One region of the Kitasatospora sp. NPDC096147 genome, then DNA from elsewhere that is predicted to be linked to it. Evidence: riboswitches for the same ligand, from Rfam matches in the RefSeq annotation. Region 1 holds a riboswitch; each other region holds the start of a gene.
The links. Region 1 has a riboswitch for cyclic di-AMP ahead of ACIRBX_RS05575 (M23 family metallopeptidase). Riboswitches for the same ligand answer to the same signal wherever they lie in the genome.
Positions count from the first base shown of each region.

Region 2: linked by a shared signal. The riboswitch ahead of ACIRBX_RS28410 (transglycosylase family protein) and the one ahead of ACIRBX_RS05575 (M23 family metallopeptidase) in region 1 are both predicted to bind cyclic di-AMP.
Region 3: linked by a shared signal. The riboswitch ahead of ACIRBX_RS13965 (peptidoglycan DD-metalloendopeptidase family protein) and the one ahead of ACIRBX_RS05575 (M23 family metallopeptidase) in region 1 are both predicted to bind cyclic di-AMP.
Region 4: linked by a shared signal. The riboswitch ahead of ACIRBX_RS37385 (transglycosylase family protein) and the one ahead of ACIRBX_RS05575 (M23 family metallopeptidase) in region 1 are both predicted to bind cyclic di-AMP.

Region 1 is NZ_JBIWFX010000002.1:22,517-26,395, reverse strand. Features, by position in the region: gene ACIRBX_RS05595 (TetR/AcrR family transcriptional regulator) at 1-99, opposite strand, end outside; gene ACIRBX_RS05590 (alpha/beta fold hydrolase) at 99-923, opposite strand; gene ACIRBX_RS05585 (4-oxalocrotonate tautomerase family protein) at 1,018-1,215, shown strand; gene ACIRBX_RS05580 (YiaA/YiaB family inner membrane protein) at 1,265-1,555, opposite strand; cyclic di-AMP (ydaO/yuaA leader) riboswitch at 1,767-1,926, shown strand; gene ACIRBX_RS05575 (M23 family metallopeptidase) at 1,939-2,844, shown strand; gene ACIRBX_RS05570 (hypothetical protein) at 2,889-3,761, opposite strand; gene ACIRBX_RS05565 (GNAT family N-acetyltransferase) at 3,827-3,879, shown strand, end outside.
Region 2 is NZ_JBIWFX010000011.1:34,575-38,453, forward strand. Features, by position in the region: gene eno (phosphopyruvate hydratase) at 1-457, opposite strand, end outside; gene ACIRBX_RS28410 (transglycosylase family protein) at 663-1,454, opposite strand; cyclic di-AMP (ydaO/yuaA leader) riboswitch at 1,459-1,610, opposite strand; gene ACIRBX_RS28415 (cytochrome P450) at 1,835-3,097, opposite strand; gene ACIRBX_RS28420 (SDR family NAD(P)-dependent oxidoreductase) at 3,374-3,769, shown strand; gene ACIRBX_RS28425 (MazG family protein) at 3,779-3,879, opposite strand, start outside.
Region 3 is NZ_JBIWFX010000003.1:728,158-732,036, forward strand. Features, by position in the region: gene tig (trigger factor) at 1-906, opposite strand, end outside; tRNA gene ACIRBX_RS13955 (tRNA-Pro) at 1,232-1,305, opposite strand; tRNA gene ACIRBX_RS13960 (tRNA-Gly) at 1,492-1,565, shown strand; gene ACIRBX_RS13965 (peptidoglycan DD-metalloendopeptidase family protein) at 1,630-2,664, opposite strand; cyclic di-AMP (ydaO/yuaA leader) riboswitch at 2,670-2,821, opposite strand; gene ACIRBX_RS13970 (DUF6348 family protein) at 3,189-3,879, shown strand, end outside.
Region 4 is NZ_JBIWFX010000024.1:28,522-32,400, reverse strand. Features, by position in the region: gene ACIRBX_RS37395 (LacI family DNA-binding transcriptional regulator) at 1-87, shown strand, start outside; gene ACIRBX_RS37390 (hypothetical protein) at 996-1,196, opposite strand; gene ACIRBX_RS37385 (transglycosylase family protein) at 1,263-2,426, opposite strand; cyclic di-AMP (ydaO/yuaA leader) riboswitch at 2,413-2,613, opposite strand; gene ACIRBX_RS37380 (hypothetical protein) at 2,805-3,879, shown strand, end outside.

The sequences.
Region 1 (3,879 bases):
GGCGACCGAGGCGAGGGTGAGGGCCTCGGGCCCCTGACCGTCTATCAGCTCCACGGCGTGGGCCACCACGCCGGCGGGGGTGAGTCCGACCCTGGGCATCAGCCCACCTCGCGCAGGAAGGGCAGCAGGGCGTCGGCGGTGGCCTGCGGGTGGTCCGCCATCGGGTAGTGGCCGGCGCCGTCGATCATCACCTTGCGGGCCGTCAGGGCCGCCGCCTGGCGGTCGGCCACCGCCTCCGGGTCCGGGAAGTCCGGGTCCTGGTGGCCCATCAGGACCAGTGCGGGGCAGCGCACCCCGGCCGTCCAGCCGACCGGCGAGGAGTCGCCGGTGACGTAGGCCCGGGTGGCCCCCTTCCGGCCGGGCGTGCGCAGGGCGGCCACCGAGGCGGCCCGGTAGGCGGCGTAGTCGGCCGGCCGGGCGGCGGCCGGGTACGCCTTGTCCAGGTAGAGGCCCCAGGCGGCGGGGACGTGCACCAGGGCGAGGCCGAGCACCTTGAGCAGGGCGCGCTGGGCGGCGGTCGGGGGGAGGTTCTCCACGAAGGCGTCGATCAGGGCGATGCCGGCGATCCGCTCCGGGGCGTCGGCGGCGGCCTTCACCACGGTGGCCCCGGTGTAGGAGTTCCCGGCCAGCGCGGCGCGCTCGATGCCGAGGTGGTCGAGCAGCGCGAGCACGTCACCGGCCAGGGCGGCGGGGGAGTGGTCGGGCCAGCCGATCGAGGACTCGCCGAAGCCGCGCAGGTCCAGGGTGATCACCCGGTGGCCGGCCGCGGCCAGTAGCGGGCGCAGGTGGCGGTAGACGGTGCGGGAGTCGAGCATGCCGGGAAGCAGCACGACCGGCAGGCCGGTGCCCGGGGTGTCGTCGTAGGCCAGCCGGCCGCCGGGGAGGTCGAGGTAGCGGGTCGCGGGGTGCGTCGTGGTCGCCATGCTTCAAAAGCTAAGGCTAATAGCCTTAGCCGTCAAGCGGTGCGGCGGTGCTAGCGTGCGGACCGAAGCAGTCCGTGATCGTGGAAGGGGCGTCATGCCGTTCATCAACGTGAAGCAGCTGTCCGGCCGGAGCGAGGAGCAGCGGGCCGAGATCGCCCGCGAGCTCACCGCCACCTACGCGCGGATCACCGGGGTGAGCCCGGAGAACATCTGGGTGGCCATCGAGGAGATCCCGGCCGAGAACTGGTCCTCGGCCGGCGAGACCTTCGCCGCCAAGCGCGCCAAGGGCTGACGGCTCCTCAGGCCGGCGGGGCCGGGGGAGGTCGCGGGCTCGGGGGAGGTCAGGGGGTGTCCACCCGGAACGGGTCGTGCTCGGCGAGGAGCTTCTCCAGCCGGGCCTGGTCGACCCGGGTGGTGATCTCCCCCTCCTCCTGGCGGTCCCGGATCACCTTGGCCAGGGTGAACGCGGAACTGATCTCCCAGAGCAGTCCGACGGCCAGGAACCCCCGCATCCAGGCGTTCACCGGCAGGTAGATCACCCCGATGGCGAGGGAGGTGGAGGCCAGCGCGAAGGAGAGCACGGCCTGGGCGTAGTAGGCGTTGGTGGTCCGGGGCTGGGTCGCTGCGGTCATGTCCCCAGGATGGCCAACTCCCCTTCGCCGCACCTGAGTACGGATGCTCAACCGTGGCCCGTGCGGCACGCTGAGTACCGGCCCGACGGCCCCGGGTCACGGTCCGTCAGAAAGAGATGGACTGCACCACTCAAGCCGCTTGGAATCATGGGCTCCTAGGATTAACGTTTGATAACGCAGCGCGGTCGGCAACGCCGTACCCGAACGGCACCGTGCGCCGTCGCCTAATCCCACCGTTCGCCCCCACCGGGCGGACACGGGAGCCGGGGAACCACGTTCCTTGGGGTGAATCGACCGGGCCCCACCCGGTCGTAGGAGACCTTCCTGCTCCGAACCCGTCAGCTAACCCGGTAGGCGCGAAGGAAGGAAAGGAGCGCGCCTCCGTGGCGTCGACGCACACCCCGGCACACCCCCGGCACGACGGCAGTGGCAGCACCCAGCTGCTCGACCACCCGCTGCCGCCGGAGGCCGCCCGGCACCGGATGCCCCGTCAGTCCCGCGGCACCGGCCCGCTGATCGGCGTCACCGCGATGGCCGCCTCGCTCGGTGCCACCGGCTTCGCCGCCGCCGCCCCGGCCGCCGCCGCTCCCGCCGCCCCGCCGGCGGTGGCCGCCGCCGACCAGCCGGCCGAGGACGGCACCCCGGAGGACCGCGCCGCCGCCGAGCGCCCGCTCTCCGCCGACCCGGGCCTGGCACTCGCCGCCCGGATCCAGCAGCAGGCCGACGGCCAGCGGACCTCCGCCGAGGAGACCGCCCGCCTGGCCGCCGCCCAGGAGGCCGAGGACAGGCGCACCGCCCAGGCCCGGGAGCTGGCTGCCGCCGAGGCCGCTGCCGAAGCCGCCGCGCAGGCCGAAGCCGCCGCCGAGGCGGAGGCCGAGAAGGCCGAGCGGGCCGGCGCGTTCACCCTGCCGACCAGCGGCTACCACCTGACCGCGCACTACGGTCAGTCCGGCTCGTACTGGTCCCACCTGCACACCGGCCTGGACTTCGCCGCCGCCACCGGCACCCCGGTGACCGCCGTCAGCGGAGGCACCGTCAGCTCGGCCGGCTGGTCCGGCGCCTACGGCTACCGGGTGATCCAGACCCTGCCCGACGGCACCGAGGTCTGGTACTGCCACCTCTCCTCGATCACCGTCGCCTCCGGCCCGGTCGCCCCCGGCACCGTGCTCGGCAAGGTCGGCGCCACCGGCAACGTCACCGGTGCCCACCTCCACCTGGAGGTCCGCCCCGGCGGCGCCACCCCGGTCGACCCGCTGACCTGGCTCCGGGGTCACGGCCTCAACCCCTGACGCACCGTCGGACCCGTCGCCGCTCCGGGCGGCGGGTCCGCGTCCTACTCCTCGTCGGCCTGGTACCCCTGGGCCGTCAGGTACTCGTCGATCTCCTGGTGCCCCGGCTCCGGCGCCAGGTCCGGGTACTCGTGCACCAGCAGCGCCGCCAGCCCCGGCACCGTCCACTCGCCGCACAGCCGCAGCGCCTCCTCGGCCACCGCCGCCTCGAAGGCGTCGAAGTCCCCGGACAGCTCCTCCGGCATCGGCAGCCCGAGCGCGTTCAGCCCCGCCAGGTTCCGGTAGGAGCGCTGCATCAGCCGGTTCTCCAGCAGCATCCGGGCCCCGTCGGTGGCCATCCCGACCGAGATGGTCCGGGTCGGTCCCCAGCCGCCGTCCGAGTCCACCTCGTCCAGCCCGTCCAGACCCGCGAACGCCTCGGCCCGCTGCTGCTCCGTCAACTCCCGGAAGCCGTCCAGCCAGGCCCGCACCGCCGTCCCGTCCGCCGTGTCCACCCCGTCCGCCCGCAGCAGCAGCGCGTACAGCCGGGGCCAGGTCACCAGGTGCGGCTGGCGCAGCAGCCCGCAGAGCAGCTCGCCCTGCCACTCCGCCTCGGCGTGCAGCTTCTCCTGCCGCTTGGCGTTCAGCCGCTTGGTGGCCCGCTGGTGGTCGATCAGCAGCTCCACCGCCCTGCCGTACGCCTCCGGCTCGGACTCCGGCTGCACGTAGAGGTAGAGCCGCTCGTAGAGCAGCTGCTCCAGCACCGCCGAGGTCAACTCCGGGAAACCGTCGTGCATCCGGCCGTCGCCCAGCTCCAGCAGGGCGAGCACGGTGCGCACGGCCGGCTCGGGCACCGGCGGCCGGCCCTCGGCGGCGGCCCAGTCGAGCAGGTCGTCGGCGCGGGTGCGGGGGCTGAGCAGCAGGTCCTCGTGGTTCACCCTCGTACGGTATCCGGTGACGGACCGTCGGGAGGCTGCGGCACCGCCCGCGTAGGGTCGGGCCCATGATGCCCGTCCGGCTGACCGGCCCCCGGCTCGCCCTGCGCGAACACCACGG
Region 2 (3,879 bases), on a different contig from region 1:
CGCCGTTCAGGATGTTCATCATCGGGACGGGCAGCACGTGCGCGTTCGGACCGCCGAGGTAGCGGAACAGCGGCAGGTCGCTGGCCTCGGAGGCGGCGTGCGCCACGGCGAGCGAGACGCCGAGGATGGCGTTGGCGCCGAGCGAGGACTTGTCCGGGGTGGCGTCCAGGTCGAGCATGGCCTGGTCGATCAGACGCTGCTCGGTCGCGTCGTAGCCGACGAGCTCCGGGCCGATCTGCTCGATGACGGCCAGCACGGCCTTCTCGACGCCCTTGCCGAAGTAGCGGTTCTTGTCACCGTCGCGGAGCTCAAGCGCCTCGAAGGCGCCGGTCGAGGCACCGGACGGGACGGCGGCACGGCCGGTGCTGCCGTCGTCCAGGCCGACCTCGACCTCGACCGTGGGGTTGCCACGGGAGTCGAGGATCTCGCGGGCTACGACGACATCGATGGACGGCACGAGGCATCTCCTTGCGGAAGCGGGGCTGTGTGGTCGATACGTCCAGAGCCTAACCGCACCCGGGCCCGGGACCACGCTGACCTTGGTCCTGTCTCACCTCGTGGCCTTGCTACCCACCGGTAGTTCACCCGGGGCACACCAGCGACGCGCCCGGAGGGGCCGCACCGGATCACGGTGCGGCCCCTCCGGCTGACGGAGCGTCGGATCAGCCCAGCTGGAGGACCTGGCCGGGGTAGATCAGGTCCGGGTTGCCGCCCACGACCGACTGGTTGGCCTGGTAGACCTGGTGCCAGTCCTGGCCCTTGGCGGCGGCGATGCCCGAGAGGGTGTCGCCGGCCTGGACGGTGTAGTTGCCGGCGGCCGGGGTCTTCGGCGCGGCGTGCTTCGGGGCGTTCACCGTCGGCGCGGCGGCCTTCGGGGTCTCGACCTTCGGCGCGGCCTGCTGCTGCGGCGCGGCCTTCGGGGCCTCGGCCTTCGGCGCGGTGGTCTTCGGCGCGGCGGCCTTCGGGGTCTCGACCTTCGGCGCGGCCTTGGGGGCCTCGGTCTTCGGCGCGGCCGGGCGGCTCTCCGAACGGGACGCCTTGGTCTCGGACTTGGTGTCCACCTGGGCGGGGGCGCCGCCCTTGGTCAGACCGGCCTTCACCGAGCAGACCGGCCAGGCGCCGGGGCCCTGGGAGGCGAGCACCTTCTCGGCGATCTCGATCTGCTGGCCCTTGGTGGCCTGGTTGGCCTGCGCGGCGTACGCCTTGCCGCCGAAGCCGGCCCAGGTGCTGGAGGTGAACTGCAGCCCGCCGTAGAAGCCGTTGCCGGTGTTGATCGACCAGTTGCCGCCGCTCTCGCACTGCGCGACCTTGTCCCAGGTGGAGACCGGGGCGGCCGAGGCGCCGGTGGCGGCCATCAGCGGCAGGGCGATGCCGACGCCGGCGACGCCCACGACGGCGACGGCCTTCTCGGCCTGGGTACGACGACGGTGACGGCCCGAACCAGTGAACAGCATGAAGAATCCCTCTCCGCACGCCTGCGAGGTGAGCTGTCGGGTTCGGACCGGGAGGTGGCCCGGCCGCCTTTCGGCGGCTTCACCCCAAGCCGTGGGGGACGGCGACGTACGAGTGGGTCCCCCGCCCCTGCCCAAGGGTCTGGTCGGTGTCCCGGTGCACGGCGGGCAGGATTCGGCGTTCCGCGCGCGGGGTCCGCAGCTGCGGACTCCAGGGAGGGTAAGCAGATGAGCCGATGGATCACAAGCTTATGTCGAACACATCACACCGGAATCACACAGCGCTGTGGGTCGTCCACAAACCGTATCCCGGTGGCCTGATTGATACGCATTCAGATCACGAACGATCAGATTGCTCCGACACGCCGTCAGCTGATGTCCGCTCAGGTCAGGGGAGTTGCGGACTCCGGGGTAAAGGCGACCGGCAACTCCCGCAGGCCCCGCATGATCAGGCCACCGCGCCACCGCAGATCGGCCGGATCGGCGGCCAGTTGCAGATCCGGCAGCCGGGTCAGCAGGGCGGCCAGGGCGAGCTGCCCCTCCATCCGGGCCAGCGGGGCGCCGATGCAGTAGTGGATGCCGTGGCCGAAGCCCAGGTGGGGGTTGTCCTGCCGGGCCAGGTCCAGGGTGTTCTCGTCCGAGAAGCGCGCCGGATCGCGGTCGGCGGCGGCCAGCACCACCAACACCGGGTCGCCGACCGGGATGTCCACCCCGCCGATGGCCAGCGGGCTGGTGGCGAACCGCCAGGTGGCCAGCTCCACCGGGCCGTCGTAACGCAGCAGTTCCTCCACCGCCGTCTCCAACAGGGCGCTCTCGCCCCGGCGCAGCGAGTCCTGGAGCCGCTCCCGCTGCACCGGATTGCGCAGCAGCGCGTAAGTGCCGTTGCCGATCAGGTTGATGGTGGTCTCGAAGCCGGCGAACAGCAGGATGAAGGCCATCGCGGCGGCCTCGTTCTCCGTCAGGTGCTCACCGTGGTCGCTCGCCCGGATCAGGCCGGAGATCAGGTCCTCGCCGAGATCGGCGCGCTTGCGGTGGATCAGCTCCAGCAGGTAGCCGCGGATCTTCTTCACCGCCCGGCCCACCCCGCCACGCTGGCCGCCGTGGTGCCGGATCATCGCCCCGGCCCAGTCCCGCAGGTCGTCCTGGTCCTCCGGCGGCACGCCGAGCAGGTCGCAGATCGCGTAGATGGGGAGCGGGAAGGCGAACTCGTGGATCAGGTCGGCCTCGCCCCGGGCCGCGAAGCCGTCGATCAGGCGGTCGGTCAGCTCCTGCACCCGGGGCTGGAACTCGGCCACCCGGCGCGGGGTGAAGGCCTTGGACACCAGCCGGCGCAGCCGGGTGTGGTCCGGCGGGTCGATGTTCAGCAGATGGGTCATCAGGTCGGCCTGCCGCTCCCCGGGGATGCCGACCCGGCCGGTGCGGTGCGCCTGCCCGCTGTGGTGCGCCGGGTTCTTGGAGAGCCGGGCGTCGGCCAGCGCCTGCCGGGCGTCCGCGTACCGGGTGACCAGCCAGGCGTCCACCCCGCTGGGCAGGGTGGTGCGGTGCACCGGGGCGTGCTCGCGCAGCCAGGCGTACGCGGGGTACGGGTCGGCGGCGAACTCCCAGGTGAAGAGGGAGGGCTGGGTCGGGGCGGCGCTTTCCGGCATGCCGTGAACGGTAACCCGGCGGCGGCGCCCCTCCCCGCAGGGCCCGCCCCGCCGGGAGCGTGCCCGAGGACGGCCCCGGGGCGGAGCCGCCGACGGCACGACGCGGCGGGGCGGCGGGCCGGACCCGGCCCGGGAGACGGCAGGAGTGAGCCTGGTCACCTGGTGGGTAATTGCTCTTGCGGAGGATCGGAGCGTGCTTACGATCCTCCGATACGGACTTGGAGGGACGCCGGTGCGGCGCGTCCCGCCGGGCGCGGCTCAAGGAGGAGCAGTCCCATGCGAGTAACCGGGGCAGTGGTCGTCATCGCGGTGCTGGAGGGCGGATCGGGGGCCGGACTGGCCCGGCGGTTCGCCGCCGCGGGGGCGGCGGGCATGCTGATCGCCGATCAGCGGCCCGGCGTGGCCGAGGACCTGGCCACCGAGCTGGACCGGCCGGGCTGCCCGGTGGTCGGGGTGAGCGGTGACGTGCGGCAGCCCTCCGACGTGGCCGCCCTGGTCTCCACCGCCGCCAAGCACCTCGGCCCGATCGATCTGTTCTGCGTCTGCGGCCCCGGTGCCGAGCGCATCCTCACCCTCGCCGAACTCCCCGACCACCTCGGCCCGCTGGCCGAGCTGATGGCCCGGGTCGGCGACGCGATCGGCGAGGTCGTCGCCCCGCCGATCGCCGCCTGAGCCCAGCCCTCACTCCGCCGCGCGGACCTCGTCCCGGTAGGCACGGGCGGTGGCGCGCAGCGCCTGGTCGATGTCGAGGTCCTCGTCGTACGCCCGCTGGGCGAGGGCCA
Region 3 (3,879 bases), on a different contig from region 1:
GTACTCCATCTCGACCAGCTTCAGCAGCTCGTCGAGCACCCGCTCCTGGGCCTGGGTGGCCTGGTCGAACTCACGCATGCGCTCCAGGCGCTTGCGGGAGTCGGCCTTCAGGTCCTCCAGGGTGTCGAACTCGCTCGCCAGCTGCGCGAACTCGTCGTCCAGCTCCGGGAGTTCCTTCTCCTGGACGGCGGTGACGGTGACGGTCACCTCGGAGCTCTTGCCGGCCTGGGTGCCGCCCTTGAGCTCGGTGGTGAAGGTCTTGGTCTCGCCGGCCGAGAGGCCGACGACGGCCTCGTCGATGCCGTCCAGCAGACGGCCCGAGCCGATCTCGTAGCTGACGCCGGTGGCGGTGCCGTCCTCCGGCACCTCACCGTCGACCTTGGCCTCCAGGTCGACGACCACGACGTCGCCCTCGGCGGCGGCGCGCTCGACGTCCTTGACCGACGAGAAGCGCTCGCGCAGCTGCTCCAGGGACTTCTCCACGTCGGCGTCCTCGACCACGATCGGGTCGACGGTCACCTCGATGCCGGCGAAGTCGGGCAGGGTGATCTCCGGACGGACGTCGACCTCGGCGACGAAGGTGAGGTCACCGCCGTCGGCCAGGTTCTCGACACCCTGGATGTCGGTGATCTCGGGCTGACCGAGGACCTCGATCTTGCCCTCGTCGACGGCCTGGGTGTAGAAGCGCGGCAGCGCGTCGTTGACGGCCTCCTCCAGCACCGCGGCACGACCGAAGCGCTGGTCGATCACCTTGGCGGGAATCTTGCCCTTGCGGAAGCCCGGGACCGAGACCTGCGAGTTGATCTTCTTGTAGGCCGCGTCGAGGCTCGGCTTGAGCTCCTCGAAAGGCACCTCGACGGTGAGTCGAACCCGGGTCGGGTTCAGAGTCTCGACGGCGCTCTTCACGGTTGGGTCTCCTATGGGCTTGCGGTCAGGTTGTCTCCGCCGTTGCCGGCCGGCGGGCCGGGCGCGGTGCGGCGAGACGGGCGATGGGCGGTTGGAGCTGCATCTCCCGTACAAGGGGGTGGACGGTGAGCTTGACTCCTCGCCCTCGGGCGGTTGACCTGCACGGATCTGCGCAGGGACTACCGCCAGCCGCCCATCCTACCGGTAGCACGAAAGGCGGACGCCAGGGTGCTGCCACACGGATGACGGGGGCCCGCGCCAGGCCCTCCGGACGGCCCCGGTACGCCAACAGGGCCCCGCCTTCGGACGAGACCCTGCCGCACTGTCGGGGTGGCCGGATTCGAACCGACGGCCTTCCGCTCCCAAAGCGGACGCGCTACCAAACTGCGCCACACCCCGTGGTGCCGAGAGGAAGCGTACACGGCACCCCCCACCCCCCACGGCCGTTCACCCGGGCGGCCGTTGACCCCTGCGCCCGGCGGCACCGACGTGCCGAACCGTCAAAGCGGTGTGCGAGCAGCCGATCCGACCAGGTACGCTGACCCTGTCCTCGCGACCGCAGCACGCGGCCACGGGGCGTCCTGTGCGGGTGTAGCTCAATGGTAGAGCCCCAGTCTTCCAAACTGGTCACGCGAGTTCGATTCTCGTCACCCGCTCCACAGAAGGCTCCGGCCCCCGGTCAGTGACCGGGGGCCGGAGCCTTTTGACGTGGTGTCGGTCTCGTCAGAGGTTGACGCCGTGGGCGCGCAGGTAGGAGACCGGGTCGATGTCGGAGCCGTAGGAGGCGCCGGTGCGGATCTCGAAGTGCAGGTGCGGGCCGGTCACGTTGCCGGTGGCACCGGAGAGGCCGATCTGCTGACCGGCCGAGACGGTCTGGCCGGCCGAGACGCCGATCGAGGAGAGGTGGGCGTACTCGGAGTACTTGCCGTCCGCGTGGCGGATGACGACCTCGTTGCCGTAGGCGCCGCCGTTGCCGGCCTTGACCACGGTGCCGGAGGTGACGGCCTTCACGCTGGTGCCGGTGGAGGCGCGGAAGTCCACACCGGTGTGGTAGCCGCTGGACCAGGAGGAGCCGGAGGCGTGGTACGCGGTGGAGGTGCCACCGGAGACCGGGGCCACGTAGCCGCCGGAGGCGACGGTGGTGGAGGTCTCGGCCTTGGGCGCGGCGGCCTTCGGCGTGGTGGCCTTCGGGGCGGCGGCGGCCTTGGGGGCCTCGGCCTTCGGCGCGGCGGCCTTGGGAGCCTCGGCCTTGGGGGTGGCGGCCTTCGGGGCCGGGGTGGAGGCCTTGGAGCGGGACGCCTTGGTGGTGTCCTCGCTCTTGGACTGCTGCGGGGCCGGGGCCTGGGCCGGCGCCGGGGCGGCGACGGCGGCCTTGCCGGCCAGCGAGAGGTTCTGGCCCGGGAAGATCAGGTTCGGGTTGCCGCCGATGACGGTCCGGTTGTCCTGGTAGAGCTTCTCCCAGCCACCCTCGACCTGCTGGGCGTTGGCGATCTTCGAGAGGGTGTCCCCGCTGACCACCTGGTACGCCTTGGCCTCGGCGGCCGGAGCGGCGGCCGGGGCGGAAGCCTGCACGGCGGCCGGGGCGGCCTGCGGGGCGACGGCGACGGCGGCCTCGGGGGCGGCGGCCGGGGTGTGGTTCTGGTGCGCGCTGGCGGCGCTGACCGGGACCGCGAAGGCGGCGCCGACCACACCGGTGGCGACCGCGATGCGGGTCAGACGGGACAGCTGGACGCGACGGTGCTTGCCCTTGACGGACATGGGGCTGGTCCTCTCCGACGCCTGTGAGGTGAGCTGTCGGGTTCGGGCTGGAGATGCCCGGCCGCTGGCGCGGCTTCACCCCTAGCCGGACCGGTGTGACCGGTACGGCGACTTACCTGTGGGTCCCCCACTCCTGCCATGGCGGTGCTGGTTCGAGGCTCCGGGTGGTGGCAGGACTCGGCGTTCCACCCGGTGGGCCCGTCCGGTCGATCCGCCGGACTGGATCCGCAGCTAAGCCCATCGCCCCCGACGCTGGCAAGCCCGAGTTGAACGATCAACGAGCACCCGGCGGGACCAAAGTCACTCGGAGGTCGGGACTTCCGCCTCCGGCGCCCATGATCGCTGACCCTGGGCCGATGCTACGCACACGTAGGGTGTCGAAAACCACCGTCCGGATACGGCTCCGTGCGCTCCGTCGGCAGGCGCCGTGACACCGGTCACGCCGGGCCGATACGCTCGCCGTTCGAGGTTCCCGTTCGAGAACAGAGCGCCGCCCACCGGGGTGGCTGCGAGGAGATCCGCCCGTGCCCCACGAGGAGCGGCTGGCCGTCATACGGCGCGGAGTGGTCCGCGAGATGGCCCGGTTGGGCCTGGAGTTCGCGGTGGACGGCGCGGTGGTCCGGGGGCCCGGCACCACCGCCGTGGCGGTCCGCGAGCACGCCGAGCGGGGCACCACCGGCCACGTGGACCTCGGCTACGTGCTCCAGCTCGGCCGGGGCGACGGCCCGGTGGTCTGGGACTGCGCGGCCGGCTTCGGCGGCGACGACACCGAGCAGCTCGACAACGCGGTGATGATCTGGGCCGGCACCACCGCCACCGCCGTGCTCCAACTGCTCTCCGGTGAGCAGGCGTTCAGCACGCCCGAGTTCCCCGGCTGGCGGGTGGTGCAGAGCCCGGCGGCCACCTTCGGCACCGGCTCGGAGCTGCTGGCCGACTGGCTGGCCGGGCAGCACTCCTCGCCCGCCCTGGCCGCCGCCGTGCTGCCGGAGCTGACCCCGGGTCAGGTGAACGGCGTGAAGCTGTTCTTCGGCGGCAAGGCCGGCCACGACGTGGCCGAGGTGCGGGTGAACGGCCGGGTGAGCAGCGCGGCCTCGGCGGCGCTGCGCGCGCAGGACTGGCCGCGCGGCGAACGGCTCTGCTGGGCGCGGCTGTTCCTGGTGTTCGCGCCGGAGCCCGAGGCGCTGCCGGAGCGCGTGACGGCCCCCGCACCACGGC
Region 4 (3,879 bases), on a different contig from region 1:
GGCAGCGGCTCGCAGCGGGACGAGTTCATGTTCCAGACCGAGCTGGTGATGCGCGGCTCCACCGGCCCGCGCCGGTCGGAGCAGTAGGACCGGAGGGGACGGAAGGGCCCGGGACCACGCGGTCCCGGGCCCTTCCGCACGCCTGCCGCCCCGTCGCGGGGCACGGCGAGGGGCACGGGGCCGGGTGCACGTTGTGCGGGCAGGAGGCCGACGGTGGGCCCGGGAGCCGACGGTCCGTCAGCCGACCGCCCCGTCGCGGGGCACGGCGAGGGAGCCGGGGCCGGGTGTACGTCGTGCGGGCAGGAGGCCGACGCTGGGCGCGGGAGCGGACGGCCCGTCAGCCGACCGCCGCGTCGCGGGGGCAAGGCCCTGGAGTGCTGCGGCTGCCGGACGGACCGGCGTCGCCCCGAACGGTGGCTCGGACGTACCGGCCCCGTGGTCGCCGTGCCGCTCGGCTGCGACGGCCCGAACCGGCACACCGGTGCCGCCGGCCCGGAGCCGCGCTCCTCGTCCACGCCGCCTGGGCACCCGCTACCGCCTCCGGCGTTGTCGGTCCCGCGCGCGGCGACGCCACCGACCGGCGGCTCCACCCGCCCGATGCCCGTGGCCGGGTCGACAGCCACCGGGCTGAGGCGCCGACCCGTGCCGCCCGGCCCCGCCGAGCGGGCGCCGCCGGAGCACGCGCCCTCCTTGCCCGGCATCGGGCAGGGGGCCTTCGCCGGCTTCTCGTCGGTCGCCGATGTTCGCATGGACTCTCCCCCAGCCTCCGGCCGGGGGTGGCCCCTGCCCTGCCTTCGGCATCCCAGCCTCCGGCCGGGGGTGGCCCCCGCCCCGCCTTCGGCATCCCAGCCTCCGGCCGGGAGGTGCCCCGGCGCCGCCGAGCCACGCGCGCTCCTTGCCCGCCAACGGGTAGGTAGGGACCCTTCAACGACGCCCGCCCAAGCGGCCGGCGGAGCCGCACGGTGTCACAGCCGCCCCCATCAAGGAGACAGCCCCTAGCCCTCCTGGACGGCGGTGTCCGGCTTCACCAGCCGACTCTCGTCGGCGGCATCGCCGGTCCGTGCCTCGGTGCGGCGGCTGCGCGCGAGGTAGTCACGGAGGATCAGTTCGACGGCGTCCTGCGGGTTCCGGGTGCCGGCGAGGAGCATCAGCTCGATCGCGAAGTCGGCTTCCAGGGAGACGGTGACCTTGGCCATGGCGGCAGGATACGGCGCTGCCCCCGGAGCCGACCAGAGCTCCGGGGGCAGCGCTTCACACCGTCGTCAGACGCGGCCCGCGAAGTCGGGGGCCCAGTTGGCGATGGTCTCGGTCTTCACGCCGGCGCGGGGGTTGGCCGCCTCGACGTACTTGCCGCCGCCCAGGTAGATGGCGACGTGGTAGACGCCGGAGTTCGCGCCGTTGTTGGACCAGAACAGCAGGTCGCCCGCCTGGAGGTTGTCCAGCGAAACCCGGGTGGCCGCGTCCGCCTGGTCGTTGGCGACCCGCGGCAGCGAGACGCCGGCCTGGCGGAAGGCGGCCTGGGTCAGGCCGGAGCAGTCCCAGCCGCCGTTGCTGCTGCCGCCGTAGACGTACGCCTGGCCGACCTTGGAGAGCGCGAAGTTGATCGCGGCGGCCTTGGAACCGGTGGCCACGGTGGTGGTCTCGGTGGCGGCCTTCTTCGCCTTGGTGGTGGCGGAGGTGCCCGTGGCGGCGCCGTTCCCGGTGCTCTTCGAGGACGAACCCGACTGCGGCGCGGCCGGCTTGGGGGCCGGGGCGGCCACCGCGACCGTGCCCAGGGTGAGCTGCTGGCCCGGGTAGATCACGTGCGGGCCCTCGGGGAGCTGGGCCTTGTTGAGCTCGTAGAGCTTCTCCCAGCCGCCCTCGACGTTCTGGTCGCGGGCGATGGTGGAGAGCCAGTCGCCGGCCACCACGGTGTAGCTCTTGGCAGCGGCGGTCTGCGCGGTCTGCGCGGTCTGCTCGGCGGCCTTGGGGGCGGCGGCCTGCGGGGCCGCCTTCGGGGTCTCGGCCTTGGCGGCGGAGGTGTCGACCTGGGCGGGGGCGCCGCCCTTGGTCAGGCCCGCCTGGACCGAGCAGACCGGCCAGGCACCGGGGCCCTGGACCGCGAGCACCTTCTCGGCGATCGCGATCTGCTGGGCCTTGGTGGCCTGGTTCGCCTGCGGCGCGTACTGCTTGCCGCCGAACTCGGCCCAGGTGCTGGAGGTGAACTGCAGGCCGCCGTAGAAGCCGTTGCCGGTGTTGATCGACCAGTCGTTGGTCGACTCGCAGGCGGCGACCTTGTCCCAGGTGGAGACGGAGGCGGCCGAGGCGGTGCCGGCGGTGAGGGTCGGGATGGTGAGGCCGATGCCCACGACGCCGGTGGCGGCGATGAGTCGGCGGGCACGCTTGGAAGTGGTGCTGGACAGCACGAAGACGCGTTCCTCTCCCACGCCTGCGAGGTGAGCTGTCGGATTCGGGCTGGAGTTGCCCGGCCGTGCCTGAGCACGGCTTCACCCCAAGCCTGAGAACGGTCATGTGTGACCGGTACCAGGCGACTTACCTGTGGTTCCCCCGCCCCTGCCGCGGTGCTGATGAGCTGCCGACCCGTCCGGCGGCAGGATTCGGCGTTCCGGAGGGGCTGGGTCCGTGTGGTCACGAACAGGGCGTCACGTTAGGCAGAGTTAAGTTGAAACCGCAAACCCCTGTGACGCTGATCATGGTTTCTTTACCGACTCTTCATGAATCGGAAGCTGTCGATCCGGATGTCGATTCCGATCGATTCTGTTCAAATTCCTTGCGGCTCAAGGGATTTGCCTATGCTTCGGGTCATGCGGCACGCGAGAGGGCCCCAGCCGGGCCCGTCGGACAACGGATCGGCAAGGGTCAGTCGCCGGAAGCTCCTCATCGGCCTGGCGATCGGCACCGCCCTCGCGGCGGTCGGCGTGGAGGAGGTGATCCGGCGCAGCGGCAGTGGTCCTGACGTCCTCTCGGGAGCCCAGCCTCCGCCGCCGCCCGATCATTCGCATGCGCACGGTGGTTCTCCCAGTGCCTCTGACAGTCCGTCCGCCGAGTCCTCCGTCTCCCCGTCGGCCTCCCCGTCGACCGCCGCCACCTCCGGCGAGCCGGTGCCCGGGGTCGCCCCCTCGACCGCCGCGCCGGTGCGCCCGCGCGCCTGGTCCGACCAGGCGGGCTGGAGCGGCGGGGCCGCGCCCGGCCCGGGTGCGGCGGTGCGGATCACCGACCACGTGCTGCTGGACCGGGACGTGACGGTGGGTTCGCTGCTGGTCGAAGCGTCAGGTTCGCTCACCTTTGCCCCGGATCGTCCCGTTTCGCTCACCGCCAACGGCAACGTCGAGGTCCGGGGCGCGCTCACCCTCGCCCCGCAGGGGGCCGCCACCGTCCACGCGGTGCGCTTCCCGAGCGTCAACGAGGGCCGCTTCCAGGGCGGCGGGATGGGTCTGGTGGAGAGCGACACCGGCCTCTGGGTCACTGGCTCCGGCCGGCTCAAGCTGGCCGGCTCGGGCCGGACGGCCTGGGTCCGCGCGGCCGGCGCGCTGAAGGCCGGCGACACCAGCATCAAGCTGGCCGCAGCCCCGGCCGGCTGGCAGGTCGGCGACGAGCTCGCCGTCACCCCGACCGGCGCCCCCGACGCCGACGGCTTCTCCGAGCACTACGACTACCGCACCGTCACCGCCGTCAGCGGAGCCACCGTCAGCCTGGACGGCCCGCTGAAGTACGCCCACCCCAAGGTCACCGCGGGCGGCGGGGTCAGCGTCGGCGCCGAGGTGCTCAACCTGACCCGCAACGTCCGGATCGAGGGCACCGAGAAGGGCCGGGCCCACGTCCACATCACCAGCAACCAGCGCGCCGAGGTCCGGTACGCCGCGCTGCGCTGGCTCGGCC